DNA from 2 places in the Herbaspirillum sp. C7C2 genome. Region 2 is predicted to be linked to the other one. Evidence: predicted binding sites of a transcription regulator. Region 2 holds the regulator's gene; the other holds the start of a gene.
What was found. Region 2 encodes HrcA, which represses chaperone genes, less so after heat shock. Its sites were predicted from a motif close to TTAGCACTCNNNNNNNNNGAGTGCTAA; they were not measured.
Positions count from the first base shown of each region.

Region 1: the regulator HrcA is predicted to act here: its motif matches at 3,977-4,003, upstream of rpoH (RNA polymerase sigma factor RpoH).

Region 1 is NZ_JABXGI010000001.1:29,238-36,457, forward strand. Features, by position in the region: gene HWE04_RS00150 (M16 family metallopeptidase) at 1-638, opposite strand, end outside; gene ftsY (signal recognition particle-docking protein FtsY) at 807-2,000, shown strand; gene HWE04_RS00160 (cell division ATP-binding protein FtsE) at 2,005-2,697, shown strand; gene HWE04_RS00165 (cell division protein FtsX) at 2,694-3,617, shown strand; gene rpoH (RNA polymerase sigma factor RpoH) at 4,151-5,050, shown strand; gene HWE04_RS00175 (SCO family protein) at 5,132-5,722, opposite strand; gene cyoE (heme o synthase) at 5,727-6,620, opposite strand; gene HWE04_RS00185 (COX15/CtaA family protein) at 6,617-7,220, opposite strand, start outside.
Region 2 is NZ_JABXGI010000001.1:290,097-297,316, forward strand. Features, by position in the region: gene HWE04_RS01365 (phosphodiesterase) at 1-83, shown strand, start outside; gene HWE04_RS01370 (barstar family protein) at 184-510, opposite strand; gene HWE04_RS01375 (ExbD/TolR family protein) at 523-966, opposite strand; gene HWE04_RS01380 (MotA/TolQ/ExbB proton channel family protein) at 983-1,681, opposite strand; gene dapB (4-hydroxy-tetrahydrodipicolinate reductase) at 1,842-2,648, opposite strand; gene HWE04_RS01390 (outer membrane protein assembly factor BamE) at 2,689-3,237, opposite strand; gene fur (ferric iron uptake transcriptional regulator) at 3,448-3,873, shown strand; gene hrcA (heat-inducible transcriptional repressor HrcA) at 3,993-5,021, opposite strand; gene HWE04_RS01405 (HAD family hydrolase) at 5,100-5,816, opposite strand; gene HWE04_RS01410 (NAD kinase) at 5,853-6,770, shown strand; gene recN (DNA repair protein RecN) at 6,839-7,220, shown strand, end outside.

The DNA of each region.
Region 1 (7,220 bases), 260 kb from region 2:
GTGGCGTTGTTGGGGGCATACCACTGGCGGTACCAGCTGGCGATGTCCTGCACCGTCATGTGCTGCAGGTCATCCATCCAGCCGATCACCGGATGGTGGTAGGGATGGGCGGTCCAGGCGGCGGCGTTGAGGGCTTCATTCAGGAGGCCCATGGGCTGGTCATCGGTGCGCCAGCGGCGCTCTTCCATGATGACGCGGATTTCCTTGGCGAATTCGTTGGCGTCGAATTGCAGGTTGGCCATGCGGTCGGCTTCCAGGGCCATGACCTTTTCCAGGTGGCTCTTCTCGATCTGCTGGAAGTAGGCGGTGTAGTCATTGGCGGTGAAGGCATTTTCCTGCCCGCCCAGTTCGGCCACCAGGCGGCTGAACTCGCCCACCTTATGGTTGCGGGTGCCCTTGAACATCATGTGTTCCAGCGCGTGGGAGACACCGGTGGTGCCGTTGAACTCGTCGACCGCACCGACCTTGTACCAGACCATCTGCACCGCCGTGGGCGCGCGCCGGTCTTCCTTGACCACCACCTTCATGCCATTGCCGAGCACGAATTCGCGTGCCGGCTCGGCCTGTGCCGGGGTGACGCCACCGGCCAGCAGGCTGAAGAGGGCAGTGGCGAGAAGGGCTCTGATCTTCAAATTCATGGGCTGTGCTCTGATAAAATGCTGGATTCATTGACCCTGGCGGCCATGCGCGGGGCTTGTGGAAGGGCAATTGTAACCTGTCCACTGCGGTTGTCAGGACAGCCATGCGCGCCTCCCCTCCCGCCTTCCCGCCCCGGCCGCAGCCCGAATCCAGCCTATCGCCATCCGATGTTCAGTTTCTTCAAGAGAAAACCCAAACCGGAAGCGCAGCCCGCGCTGCCGCCCCAGCCCGAAGCGGCGCCGCAGCCGGCTCCCACTCCGGTAGAGCCCGTACCGGCAGCCCCCGTCTCACCTGCTGCTCCCGTTGCACCCGCGCCGATGGTGTCTGCACCCGCAGTCGCGCCTGTAGCGGCGCCTACCGTGGCCCCTGCGCCGCCAGTGCTGCCCGAGGCAGTTGCCCCCGTCGAGGATGCGGCCGAGGAAGAAGCCGAGATCGTCGCCGCACCCGAGCCGGAACCGGAGGTCAAGCGTTCCTGGCTGTCGCGCCTGAAGGCGGGGCTGTCCAAGACGTCCAGCAATCTCACCACCCTGTTCGTGGGAGCGCGCATCGATGACGATCTCTACGAAGAACTGGAATCGGCACTGCTGGTGTCGGACGCTGGTGTCGAGGCCACCCAGTGGCTGCTGGACGAACTGAAGAAGAAGGTCAAGGCCGAGCGCCTGACCGAAGCCGCCCAGGTGCGTACTGCCTTGCGCACGCTGCTGATCGACCTGCTGCAACCGCTGCAGCGTCCACTGGTGCTGGGCCGCGAGAAGCCGCTGGTGATGATGATCGCCGGCGTCAACGGTGCCGGCAAGACCACTACCATCGGCAAGCTGGCCTTGCACCTGCAGGCCCATGGGCAGTCAGTGCTGCTGGCCGCCGGCGACACCTTCCGCGCCGCCGCCCGCGAGCAGCTGGCTATCTGGGGCGAGCGCAACAATGTGCAGGTGATCGCGCAGGAATCCGGTGATCCGGCTGCGGTGGCCTATGACTCGGTGCATTCGGCGCAGGCGCGCGGTACGCATGTGGTGATGGTCGATACCGCCGGCCGCCTGCCCACGCAATTGCACCTGATGGATGAACTCAAGAAGATCAAGCGGGTCATTGCCAAGGCGATGAGCTCGGCCCCCCATGAAGTGCTGCTGGTCATCGACGGCAACACCGGCCAGAATGCGCTGGCCCAGGTCAAGGCCTTCGATGATGCGCTGGGGCTGACCGGCCTGGTGGTGACCAAGCTGGACGGCACCGCCAAGGGCGGTATCCTGGCCGCCATCGCCAAGACCCGCCCGGTGCCGCTGTATTTCATCGGTGTGGGCGAAAAGATCGAAGACCTGCAACCATTCAACGCCACCGAATTCGTCGATGCCCTCCTGAGCTGAACTGATGATTGAATTTACCCGGGTTTCCAAGCAATACGCGCGCGAGGTCTACGCCCTGCGCGACATCACGCTGTCGGTAAAGAAGGGCGAATTGATCTTCCTGGCCGGCCCTTCGGGCGCCGGAAAATCGACGCTGCTGAAGATGATCGCGGCCATCGAGCGCCCCACGGCGGGCAAGCTGAGCGTCAACGGCACCGACATCGGTGGCATCAAGGCTTCCGGCCTGCCCTACCTGCGCCGCAATCTGGGGCTGATCTTCCAGCAGCAGAAGCTGCTGCTGGACCGCAACCTGCTGGCCAACGTGATGCTGCCGCTGATCGTCACCGGTTCCTCGCGCCAGGACGCCGAAAAGCGCGCCCGCGCCGCGCTGGACAAGGTGGACCTGCTGAGCAAGGCCATGTGCGAACCGCTGGAACTGTCCGGTGGCGAGCAGCAGCGGGTGGCCATTGCACGGGCCATCGTCAACCGTCCGCAGATCATCCTGGCCGACGAACCGACGGCCAACCTGGACCGCGCCAATGCCAACAAGGTGCTGGCGGCCCTGAAATCCTTCCATGGCGTGGGCGTGACCTGCCTGATCTCGACCCATGATGAGCAATTCCTGACCGGTGCCGACCGCATCGTCTACCTGGACCGCGGCCGCATCGTCGATGGCTGGCACAACGGCGTGGCCAATCCGGTGGAGGTATCGCCATGAACTGGTTGAGACAGCATTTCGCCGCCATCGCCGACGCCTTGCGCCACCTGCTGCACTCGCCGGGCAACTTCGTGCTCAACGTGCTGGTGGTCTCGATAGCGCTGGCGCTGCCCTTTGCGGGCCTCTCGGCGCTGGAAAACGTGCGCCCGATCTCGGACCAGATGTCGGTGGAGCCGGAAATCAGCATCTTCATGAAACCCGAGGCCAGCCGCGATGCTGCGCTGGCGGTGGGCAAGACCATCAACCAGGTGTTGAAGGACGGCAATACCAACGGCAAGGTCGAGTTCATCCCGCGCGAGAAGGCCTTCGATGCCTTGAAGAGCAAGACCGGCCTGGCCGATGTGCTCAATACCCTGGGCAGCAATCCGCTGCCGGACAGCTTCGTGGTGCGCCTGCCAGGCTTCGAGAACGCCATGAATGCCGGCCGCGTCGATGACATCGCGCAGCAACTGAAGAAGCAGGCCGGCGTGGATACGGTGCAGATCGACTCGGAATGGGTCAAGCGGCTGGCGGCGTTGCTGCGCATCCTGCGGCTGGTGCTGCTGTTCCTCGGCATTACGCTGGGTGCGGTGGTGGTGGCGGTGGTGTTCAATACGATCCGCCTGCAGGTGATGACGCAGCGCGACGAGATCGAGGTGTCGCGCCTGTTCGGGGCGACCAATTCCTTCATCTACCGGCCCTTCTATTACACCGGCGCGCTGCTGGGCGGATGCGCGGGACTGGTGGCGCTGGGGCTGGTGGTGGCGGCACAGCAACCGCTCAATGCGGCCATCCTCGACTTTGCGCACCTGTATGCGTCGGAATTCCAGCTGGCCCTGCCCAGCCCCATGGCCATCGCCCTGTTGCTGGCCGTGAGCGCCCTGCTGGGCCTGTTCGGGGCAATGCTGTCGGTGCATCGGCAGCTGGCCCGCAAGGCCTGAGGCTGTTCCTGGCGCCTCCAGATCGAAGCCCGCAGTAGCGGGCTTCGGTTTTTCTGGCATCGGAAACACCGGTGGAACTCCTCGCCCTGCAATAATTCCAAGTCTCGTACGTCTTCCCAAGGGTGGTCGCCGGTCCCTGCCGGCAAAGCGGCACTTCTGTCTGTGCTCCCTTTTCTGCCCTGGCGTCTGCCTCTTCCCAGCCCCGTGGCGCGCTGCAAAAATTGTTACAAGTTTCTCGCCTGCTTTTGACCCGCATCGCAACTTTTGTCGCCCAAAGGCGACTAATATGAAGGGGAAATAATGCAATGAGAGATTGATCGGCAATAGTCTTCGGCTATCAACGCTTCCCAATCATGCTATTAGCACTCTGGGGTGACGAGTGCTAGAATACCTTATCGAATTGCTCCAGTTTTATGTGAGCACTGCAACAAACCGAGACGATGCGCCCGCTGCGCATCTGCCGCGCCAAGCCACCGGCGCCGGCCCCAAAGCTTACCGCTTCATACTGTTTCCGCTAGGAACGAGGAGAATCCATGAAAACTGCGTCTGCACAAACTGCACTCATGCCTGCCGAGTCCAATGCACTCGCGCTTGGTTTTTCCGGCAGCCTGGGCAATATCGACGCGTATATTTCCGCAGTGAACCGCCTGCCCATGTTGACCCACGAGGAAGAGATCAAGCTGGCCCGCGACCTGCGCGAAAAGAATGACCTGGGTGCCGCCCAGAAGATGGTGTTGTCGCACCTGCGCCTGGTCGTCTCGATCGCCCGTGGTTATCTCGGCTATGGCCTACCGCACGCCGACCTGATCCAGGAAGGCAACATCGGCCTGATGAAGGCGGTCAAGCGTTTCGACCCGGCGCAGAACGTGCGTCTGGTGTCCTACGCCATGCACTGGATCAAGGCCGAGATCCACGAGTACATCCTGAAGAACTGGCGTCTGGTGAAGGTTGCTACCACCAAGGCCCAGCGCAAGCTGTTCTTCAACCTGCGCAGCCACAAGGAAGGTCTGGACGCGATGACCCCGGCACAGGTCGAGGCGCTGGCCAAGACCCTGGACGTCAAGCGCGAGGAAGTGATCGAGATGGAAACCCGTCTGTCCGGTCGCGATATCGCCCTGGAGTCGCCCACCGATGATGAAGATGACAAGTTCGCACCCATCGCCTACCTGTCTTCCGACAATTCGGAGCCGACCCGTGTCATCGAGGCCAAGCAGTACGATCGCCTGCAATCGGAAGGCCTGGAAGCCGCACTGTCCAAACTGGATGACCGCTCGCGCCGTATCGTCGAAGCCCGCTGGCTGGCCAATGACGATGGTTCCGGTGCCACCCTGCATGAGCTGGCTGATGAGTTCGGTGTGTCTGCCGAGCGTATTCGCCAGATCGAAGCGGTCGCATTGAAGAAGATGAAGACGGCGCTGCAGGCCTATTCCTGATCCGGCTGATCCGCATCGCAGCAACAAGAAAGGCGCCCTCGGGCGCCTTTCTTTTTTCCATCTATGGATGAGCTCTCCGGCTCAGTTCAACAGCAGCTTGATGTCATGCGTCAGGGTCTGCGGTCCCTGGCCGTGCTTGACGAACAGGCGGATGTGGCCCTGGGTATCGAACACATAGCTGCCGGCCGTGTGGTCCATGGTGTAGCTGCCGGGCTGCTTGCCAGGTACCTTCTGGTAGAACACCTTGAATTCCTTGGCGACCTTCTCGGTCTGCGGCAGGTCACCGCGCAGGCCCAGGAAACGCTTGTCGAAGGCTGGCACGTATTGCGACAGCACTTCCTGCGTATCGCGCTCGGGATCGACGGTGACAAAGAGCACTTGCACCTTGTCCGCATCCGGCCCCAGTTCCTTCATGACATTGGCCATCTCGATCATGGTGGTCGGGCAGACGTCCGGGCATTGGGTGTAGCCGAAGAACATGACCACCACCTTGCCCTTGAAATCGGCCAGGGTGCGCGGCTTGCCGTTGTGGTCGGTCAAGGCGAAGTCCTTGGCGTAGTCCAGGCCGGTGACATCGGTATTGTTGAACTTCAGCTCAGGCTTGGACGGGCCACAGGCCGCCAGCAGCGTTGCGCAGCCGGCCAGCAGCAGCGCCGAGAAAAATCTTTTCATGGGCTTAGAAACCGCGGAACAGGAAATAGTGATCCACCAGCAGTACCGCGAACAGGATGGACAGGTAGACGATGGAATAGGCGAAGGCCTTGCGCGCGATCAGGTCGGTGTAGCGGCGATAGATCTGCCAGGAATACCAGAAGAAGATCGCGCCCAGCACGACCGCCGTGGCCAGATAGATCAGGCCGCTCATGCCAATGGCAAAGGGCAGCAGGCTCACGGCGAAGAGCGCGATGGTGTACATCAGGATGTGCAACTTGGTCACATCCATACCGTGCGTGATGGGCAACATGGGCAGGCCGGACTTGGCGTAGTCGTCACGGCGGTACATGGCCAGCGCCCAGAAGTGTGGTGGCGTCCAGATGAAGATGATCATCACCAGCACCCAGGCCTGCATCGGCACGTCGTTGGCGATCGCAGCCCAGCCCAGGGCGGGTGGCATGGCGCCAGCCAGGCCGCCGATGACGATGTTCTGCGAGGTGGCGGGCTTGAGGATGATGGTGTAGATGATGGCGTAGCCGACGAAGGTGGCGAAGGTCAGCCACATGGTCAGCGGATTGACCAGGTTGTACAGCACCCACATGCCCAGGCCGCCGAGTACGCCCGAGAACACCAGCGTCTGCGGCACCGTGATTTCGCCGCGCGCCAGTGGTCGGCGGGCGGTGCGGGCCATGCGCGAATCGATCTCGCGCTCGACCAGGCAATTGATGGCGAAGGCGGCCCCGGCCAGGAGCCAGATGCCAACCGTGCCGAAGATGACCTTGTGCCAATCCGGCAGATCAGGCGTGGAGAGGAACATGCCGATCACGGCACAGAACACGGCCAGCTGCGTCACACGCGGCTTGGTCAGTGCCCAGTACTGGGCGATGCGGTTGGGTTGGGCGGTCAGTGTGGTCATGGCGTGACGGGCCGGGCGGATGCTGGTGGAGCAGCGACGGCCAGGCCGGAGGGTGCGTAACGGACCTTGTAGTTTAACATGACCATGAGGATGACCAGCAGCGCCGCCCCGCCGTTATGGACCACGGCAATAGCCAGCGGCCAGTTCAGATAGATGGTTGCCAGACCGGTACAGAGCTGCAAACCCAGCACGATCAGCATCCAGCGGGCGGTCTTGCGCAAGCCCTCGTCACGCAGGGCGCGGTGTGCCAGCCATACAACATACAAGATCACGACAAAGGCAAAACTGCGGTGCACCCAGTGGATTGCGGTCAGCGCTTCGACCGGCAGGTAGTCGCCAGCCGAGGTCATGCCCAGGTGGCGCCACAGGGTGAAACCGTGCTCGAAGTCCATCTGCGGCACCAGCTGGCCGTTGCAAAGCGGGAAATCGGAACAGGCCAGCGCTGCATAGTTGGTACTGACCCAGCCCCCCAGCGCGATCTGCAGCGCCAGCAGGGCGGCGCCGATGGTGGCTGGCACGATCAAGGCGCGCCCGGCCGCAGAAACCGGTACATGGGTCTCCTGCCGCGCGCCCAGCCAGGCCAGCATGGCCAGCAATGTC
Region 2 (7,220 bases):
GCAGCCTGGTGAGCCATACGGCATTCATCGGCGAGTTCGATGGTCCGTATCCGTTCTATGACGGCGATGAACTGATCGATTGAAGGTGATTGAAGGTGATTGAAGGGGGCGGATGGATTGATCTGCAATAGAGATCAATTCATCCGGCCGCAGCGATACGAAAGATAAGTCAACTGCGCCGATCTACTTCCAGATCAGTTCGATCACCGGCGCTTCACCGTAATCCTCGCAGCGGTCATTGATGGCTGTGCAGCAGAATTCCACATCCTCGACCAGGTCCGGCAGGCGCTGATGCAACTCGGCGCTGTGGCTGATCTCGATGACCAGCACTTCCTTGGGCTTGAGCTTGAACTTGCACATGCCTTCGTCATCGCGCAGGTAGGACAGGCAATCCACCCATGCATCCATGTTGCGGCCATAGAAATCGGGAAAGCCGAAGGCTTGCGCGCTCTCGGTGTGGAAGCTCTCCCAGTCGGTGATGCGGTCGCCCGCCAGTGTTACGGTGGCCATGTGCTATCTCTTTCAGTTGGCTTTGGCTTGCGTCTTGCTGCCGGCCTTGGGGTCGGTGACGAAGCCCAGCTTGGTCAGGCCGGCAGACTGCGCGGCCGACATCACCTCGGCGATGGTCTGGTAGCGGGTCGACTTGTCGGCGCGCAGCTGCAGCTCGGGCTGTGGCTTCTTGCCGGCGGCATCGGCCAGGCGACTGTCCATTTCCTCTTCGCTGACCGGCTGGTCGTTCCAGTACAGCTTGCCGGCGGCGTCGATGCCGAGGGTGATGGTCTCCGGTTTTTCCGGGGCCGGCGCCGATTGTGCGGTGGGCAGGTCCAGCTTGAGGGCGTGGGTGAACATGGGCGCGGTGATGATGAAGATCACCAGCAGTACCAGCATCACGTCCACCATCGGGGTGACGTTGATGTCGGCCATCGGGGCCGAGTTCTGATTGTCGTTGAATCCGCCGAAACTCATGATGGGCTCCCGGGTGTCATGGCTTGCGCATGCCGCCGACGCGTTCGCCGGTGGTGAGATAGGCGTGCAGGTCGTGGGCGAAGCCGTCGAGTTCGGCCAGCACCACGCGGTTGATGCGGGTGAAGGCGTTGTAGGCCAGCACCGCCGGAATCGCCACCAGCAGGCCCAGCGCAGTCATGATCAGGGCCTCGCCGACGGGGCCGGCGACCTTGTCGATCTGTACCGTACCGCTGGCCGAGACCGCCACCAGCGCGTGATAGATGCCCCAGACGGTGCCGAACAGGCCGACGAAGGGCGCGGTGGAGCCGACCGAAGCCAGCAGGGTCAGGCCGCGTTCCAGCCGGGCCGAGACGCGGTTGATTTCGCGTCGCAGGGTGCGGGTGATCAGTTCGCCGGGGTCGGTGGCGGCATTCAGCGAGGGCGTGCCTTGCTGGCGGGTACCGATGTCGGCGGCTTCGGCGGCGCGCTCGGCCATGGGGCTGTAGATCTGCTCGCTGTCGAGGCGCTGCATGGCACCGGTGGCGTCGGCCAGGGTGGGAGCCTGCCAGAACTGTTCCAGCGCGTTGCTGCCACGGCGGATGCGCCAGGCGGCCCAGGCCTTGGAGAGGATGTAGTACCAGCTGGCGATCGACATGATCAGCAGCAGATAGGCGACGGAGTGGGAAACGGCATCGCCTTGCGCCCAGTAGTGGGCAAATCCAACGTTCGGTTCCATATTGCGTTCTTTCGGGAAAGCGCCGCGCCAGCGCGGCAATGGGTCAATCGGAAGCAATCAAGGGGGGCTGTCGCTTGGAGCGGCCTGCCCCAAAAAAATTCGCTGCCGGACCTGGTGGGGCGCGGCAGCGTCGGGCATTTCCTGTGGTTCCGGGCCAGGCTTACTTGAAGCCCAGCACGTCCTGCATGTCGTACAGACCGCTCTGCTTGCCGGCCAGGAAGCGCGCGGCACGCAGGCTGCCCATGGCGTATGAGACGCGGCTGGACGACTTGTGCGAAATCTCGATACGTTCGCCGATGCCGGCGAACAGCACGGTGTGGTCGCCGATGATGTCGCCGCCGCGCACGGTGGCAAAACCGATGGAGGACGGATCGCGCTCGCCGGTGACGCCTTCGCGGGCATAGACGGCGACGTCGTCGAGATTCTTGCCCAGCGCGTCGGCGATGACTTCACCCATCTTCAGGGCGGTGCCGGAGGGGGCGTCGACCTTGTGGCGATGGTGTGCTTCGATGATCTCGATGTCGTAGCCGTGCGAGAAGTTCTTGGCGGCCAGTTCCAGCAGCTTGAGGGTCACGTTGACGCCCACGCTCATGTTGGGAGCGGCCATGACGGCGGTCTTGCTGGCGAATTCGGCGATGGCGGCCTTGCCCTCGGCGTCGAAGCCGGTGGTGCCGATGACGACCTTCACGCCATGCGCAGCGCAGAACTCCAGGTGCTTCAGCGTGCCTTCAGGACGGGTGAAATCGATCAGCACGTCGGCACCGGCCAGGCCACGGGCCAGGTCGGATTCGATGAGCACGCCGGTGGTCTTGCCCAGGAACAGGCCGGCATCAGTGCCGATGGCCGGTGCGCTGGGGGTGTCAAGGGCGCCGGAGAGCTTGAGGTCGTCGGCGTTGAGGATGGCTTCGATCAGCATGCGGCCCATGCGCCCGGAGGCGCCGGCGACTGCGATATTCAATACTGTCATGGGAAACTCGGAATGACGGATGACGGGAGACGGGTATTGCTTACTTGCCAGTGGCCGAGGAGGGCGCCACGGGAGAGGCCGGCTTGACTTCGCTGTCGGCCTTGTCCTTGTCGGCGCCGAAACTGGCCTTGGCGCCGACCTTGGAGTCGGTGATCAGGGTCAGGTATTCGCTCTCGGTGGGCAGGTTCTCGCCGCCTTCGACGTGATCCAGCAGGTCATCCTTGAAGAAGACCGAGACCCGGCTGGTCATGATTTCGCCATTGCCCTTGGCCAGGCGGAAATCGTAATCCCAGCGATTGGCGTGGAACATGTCGGTCAGCAGCGGGGTGCCCAGCACGAAGCGCACCTGGTCGCGGGTCAGGCCGGGGCGCAGCTGGGCCACCATTTCCTTGGAGACGAAATTGCCTTGCTGGATGTCGATGCGGTAGGGCTTGAGGAAGCCGAACAGGCTGTTGCTCTTGCCGGTTACCTTCACGCCCGAGGTGTCGGTCGGGGCCGCCTGCTCGGGCGACTTGGTCGAGGAACAGCCCGCCAGCAGGGCCAGGACCGCGACGACGCCGATTGCGGCGGTTTGATGACGGGACTTCATTCGGGAAAGCATGCGCATAAAGTTTTCAACCGGGTTGAGCCATGAGCCTAAAGCGCTATATGATAAGCTAGAACTTACTTCTTAAATAGGCATGAGTGCGTTCCGGACGCAAAAGGCTGCCCCACCAGCCCGGCCGGAGCGGTCCCCAGGCCCTCCCAGCGGACCAGCGCGCCTGTTTGAGACCAGTAAAAACCGGGAACCCACTCTACCATGCCGAACAATCCATCCGAACTGAAGGCCAGCGGCCTGAAGGCCACCCTGCCACGCCTGAAGATCCTGGAAATCTTCCAGAACACCTCCGTGCGCCACCTGAGCGCCGAAGACGTCTACAAACAGTTGCTCTCCGACAATCTTGACGTGGGCCTGGCCACCGTCTACCGCGTGCTGACGCAGTTCGAGCAGGCAGGCCTGCTCCAACGCAACCACTTCGAGACCGGCAAGGCGGTCTTCGAATTGAACGAAGGTTCGCACCACGACCACTTGGTCTGCCTGGACTGCGGCAAGGTCGAGGAATTCTTCGATGCCGAGATCGAGAAGCGCCAGATCAAGATCGCCCAGGAACACGGTTTCGAAATCGCCGACCATGCCTTGGCGTTGTACGGACATTGCAAGAACTGCAAGAAGCTGAAGAAATAAACCAGGGGCCTTGCTTGCGGATATTTACGCAGGCAATCCTTTGCAAAGACAATGAAAAAGCCACGTGATGTCCCACGTGGCTTTTTCGTTGGCTCCGTCGGCGGAAGCCGTATCCGTCTTCAGTGCTGGCTTAGCGCGCTGGAGAGCAGCTTGGCGGTGATGTCGACGATGGGGATGACCCGTTCGTAGGCCATGCGGGTGGGGCCGATCACGCCCAGGGTACCGACGATGCGCCCGTTGACTTCGTAGGGGGCGGTGACGATGCTCATGTCGTCCATCGGTACCAGTTGCGATTCGCCGCCGATGAAGATCTGCACGCCCGTGGCCTTGCTGGACACATCCAGCAACTGCAGCAGGCCGGTCTTCTGCTCGAACATGTCGAACAGGCGGCGCAGGGAATTCATGTTGGAGGACAGGTCGCTCACCGACAGCAGGTTACGCTCGCCGGAGATGACCACGTTGTTGTCGGCTTCCTCGCTCATGGCGTCGCTGCCGGCTTCCACGGCGGCCTGCATGAGCACGGTCATGTCGTCGCGCAACTGGCGCAGCTCGCCCTGCAGGCGCAGCCGCACCTGGTCGAAGGACTGGCCGGCGTAATGCTGGTTGATGTAGTTGGCGGCCTGGGTCAGCTGGCTGGGGGTGTAATCAACCTCGGTGAGCAGCATGCGGTTCTGCACATCGCCACCCTGGTCCACGATCACCAGCAGGATGCGCTTTTCCGACAGCCGCAGGAATTCGATCTGCTGGAACGCCGATTCGCGCTTGGGCGTCATCACCACCCCGGCGAACTGCGACAGCGACGACAGCACCTGGGCGGCGTTGGTGATGATCTTCTGGGGCGAGGTATTGTGCTGCAGGCGAGCCTGCAAGCGGCCTTCCAGGGCGCTTTCGTCGATCGCCTCGACTGTCAGGAGGGTATCGACGAACATGCGGTAGCCGCGCGGGGTCGGCACCCGTCCGGCCGAGGTGTGCGGGCTGGCGACGAAGCCCATCTCTTCCAGGTCGGCCATGATGTTGCGGATGGTCGCTGGTGACAGTTCCAGGCCGGACAGTTTCGACAGGGCGCGCGAGCCCACCGGCTGGCCGTCGGCGATGTACCGTTCGACCAGTGCCTTCAGGAGTGTGCGGGCGCGGTTATCGAGTTGCATGGTGCATATTCTAGCGGCTTATGATGCAAAGAGTGACAGCTACGTGACGGCGGATGTGAATTGGCGCCAGCCGGCACTTCAGGCCTGAGCCGCCAGCCAGTCGTGCAGCTCGTGCAGATCGCGACAGATGGCATCGGGGCAGATGCCATCGGGCAGCGTTCGCGCAAAGCGGTTCATCCACACCGCGCGCAGGCCGGCCTGTTGCGCACCCTGCACATCCAGCAGGGGATCGTCGCCGACATAGACCGTAGCGCCCGGCGCCACCTGTAGCGCTTCGCAGGCGGCGTGGAAGATCGCCGGATCGGGCTTGGCGCGACCGAAGCGGTGGGCTGCGATGGAGACGCCGAAGTGCCCGGCCAGGCCGATGCGTTCGAGGTCGGCGAAGCCATTGGAGACCGAGCCCAGCGTCAGTTTGTCTTTCAGGCGCAGCAGTGCCGGTTCCACATCGTCGAACAGCGCGACCGTGCTGCGCGCTTCGGAGAACAGGGCCATGGCGGGATCGACCAGGGCCAGGTCCACGTCATGTTCGCGGAAGACATCGGTCAAGGCGGTGTGGCGCAGCTTCCAGAGGTCGATGCGGTAGATCGGATCGGTCTGCATCAGGGCCATGCGGCGTTCGCGCAGGCTGGCCACGGTATGGGCGGCAGCCACGGCAGGTGCGTGCTGGCGCAGCCAGTCGTAGAGCAGGCCTTCGGCGCGCACCAGCACTGGTTCGATGGCCCAGAGGGTGTCGTCGAGGTCGAACAGGACCGCTTCGATGGGCGGGGGAGGCAGGGTGGAAGCGCTTGGTTTCATTACAATGTCATCTCAAATTATGGTCTAATCCGCAGCATGTGGCCCATCAAATTACCCGTTCAGGCAGCCGTACCCAAAACCGTCGCCATCGTCGGCAAGTACCAGGCCGTCGGCATCGCGCAGATCTTGTCGGACATCGCCGTGTTCCTGGAGTCGCACGGCCACACCGTGGTCTTCGAGACCGAAACCGCCGAGAACATCGCCCTGCAAGGCTATGACAGCATGACTCCCGAGCAGATCGGTCATCACGCGGACGTGGCCATCGTGGTCGGCGGCGACGGTACCATGCTGGGCATCGCGCGCCAGCTGGCACCGTACAACGTACCGCTGATCGGCATCAACCAGGGACGCCTGGGCTTCATCACCGACATCGCGCAAGACCGCATGATACCGGCTCTGGCCGAAATGCTGGACGGCAATGTCGAAGCCGAGTCGCGTTCGCTGCTGGAAGCGCGGGTCTATCGCGAGGGCGGCGAGATCTTCCGCGCCCTGGCCCTGAACGATGTGGTGGTGGCGCGGGGTTCCACCTCCGGCATGGTCGAGCTGCGGGTCGAGGTCGATGGCCGCTTCATGTACAACCAGCGCTCCGACGGCCTGATCGTGGCCACCCCGACCGGCTCCACCGCCTATGCGCTCTCGGCCGGCGGACCCATCCTGCACCCCAGCCTGCATGGCATCGTGATGGTGCCGATCTCCCCGCATTCGCTGTCCAATCGTCCGATCACGCTGTCGGATTCCTGCGAGATCGTGATCCAGGTGGTTTCCGGGCGCGAGGTCAGCGCCAACTTCGACATGCAGTCGCTCACCAGCGTGCTGCATGGCGACCGTATCGTGATCCGCCGTTCGGCACACAAGATCACCTTCCTGCATCCCCAGGGCTGGAGCTATTTCGACACCCTGCGCGAGAAGCTGCACTGGAATGAATACCCCTCGATAGAAGGCCGATTACAATAAGCGCGGCCGGCGCATGCCGGCTTGCGCCATTCTTCAGGCCTGTCCGTCCAACCCGCTGCGAGACCACCATGCTGCGTACCTTAACGATCCGCGACTTCGTGATTGTCGATGCCATCGAGCTCGAATTTGCGCGCGGATTTTCCGTCTTCACCGGCGAAACCGGCGCCGGCAAATCCATCCTGATCGATGCCCTGGCGCTGGCCCTGGGCGGTCGCGGCGATCCCAGCGTGGTGCGCGAGGGCGCGGCCAAGGCCGATGTCAGCGCCGATTTCACCGCTACGCCCGAGGTCCAGGCCTGGCTGGAAGAGCATGAGTTCGCCGACGAACATGGCGGCGTGCTGCTGCGTCGGGTGATCGACAATGCCGGTCGCAGCAAGGCCTACATCAATGGCAGCGCGGCCACCGCCGGGCAATTGCGTGAGGTCGGCGAAATGCTGGTCGATATCCACG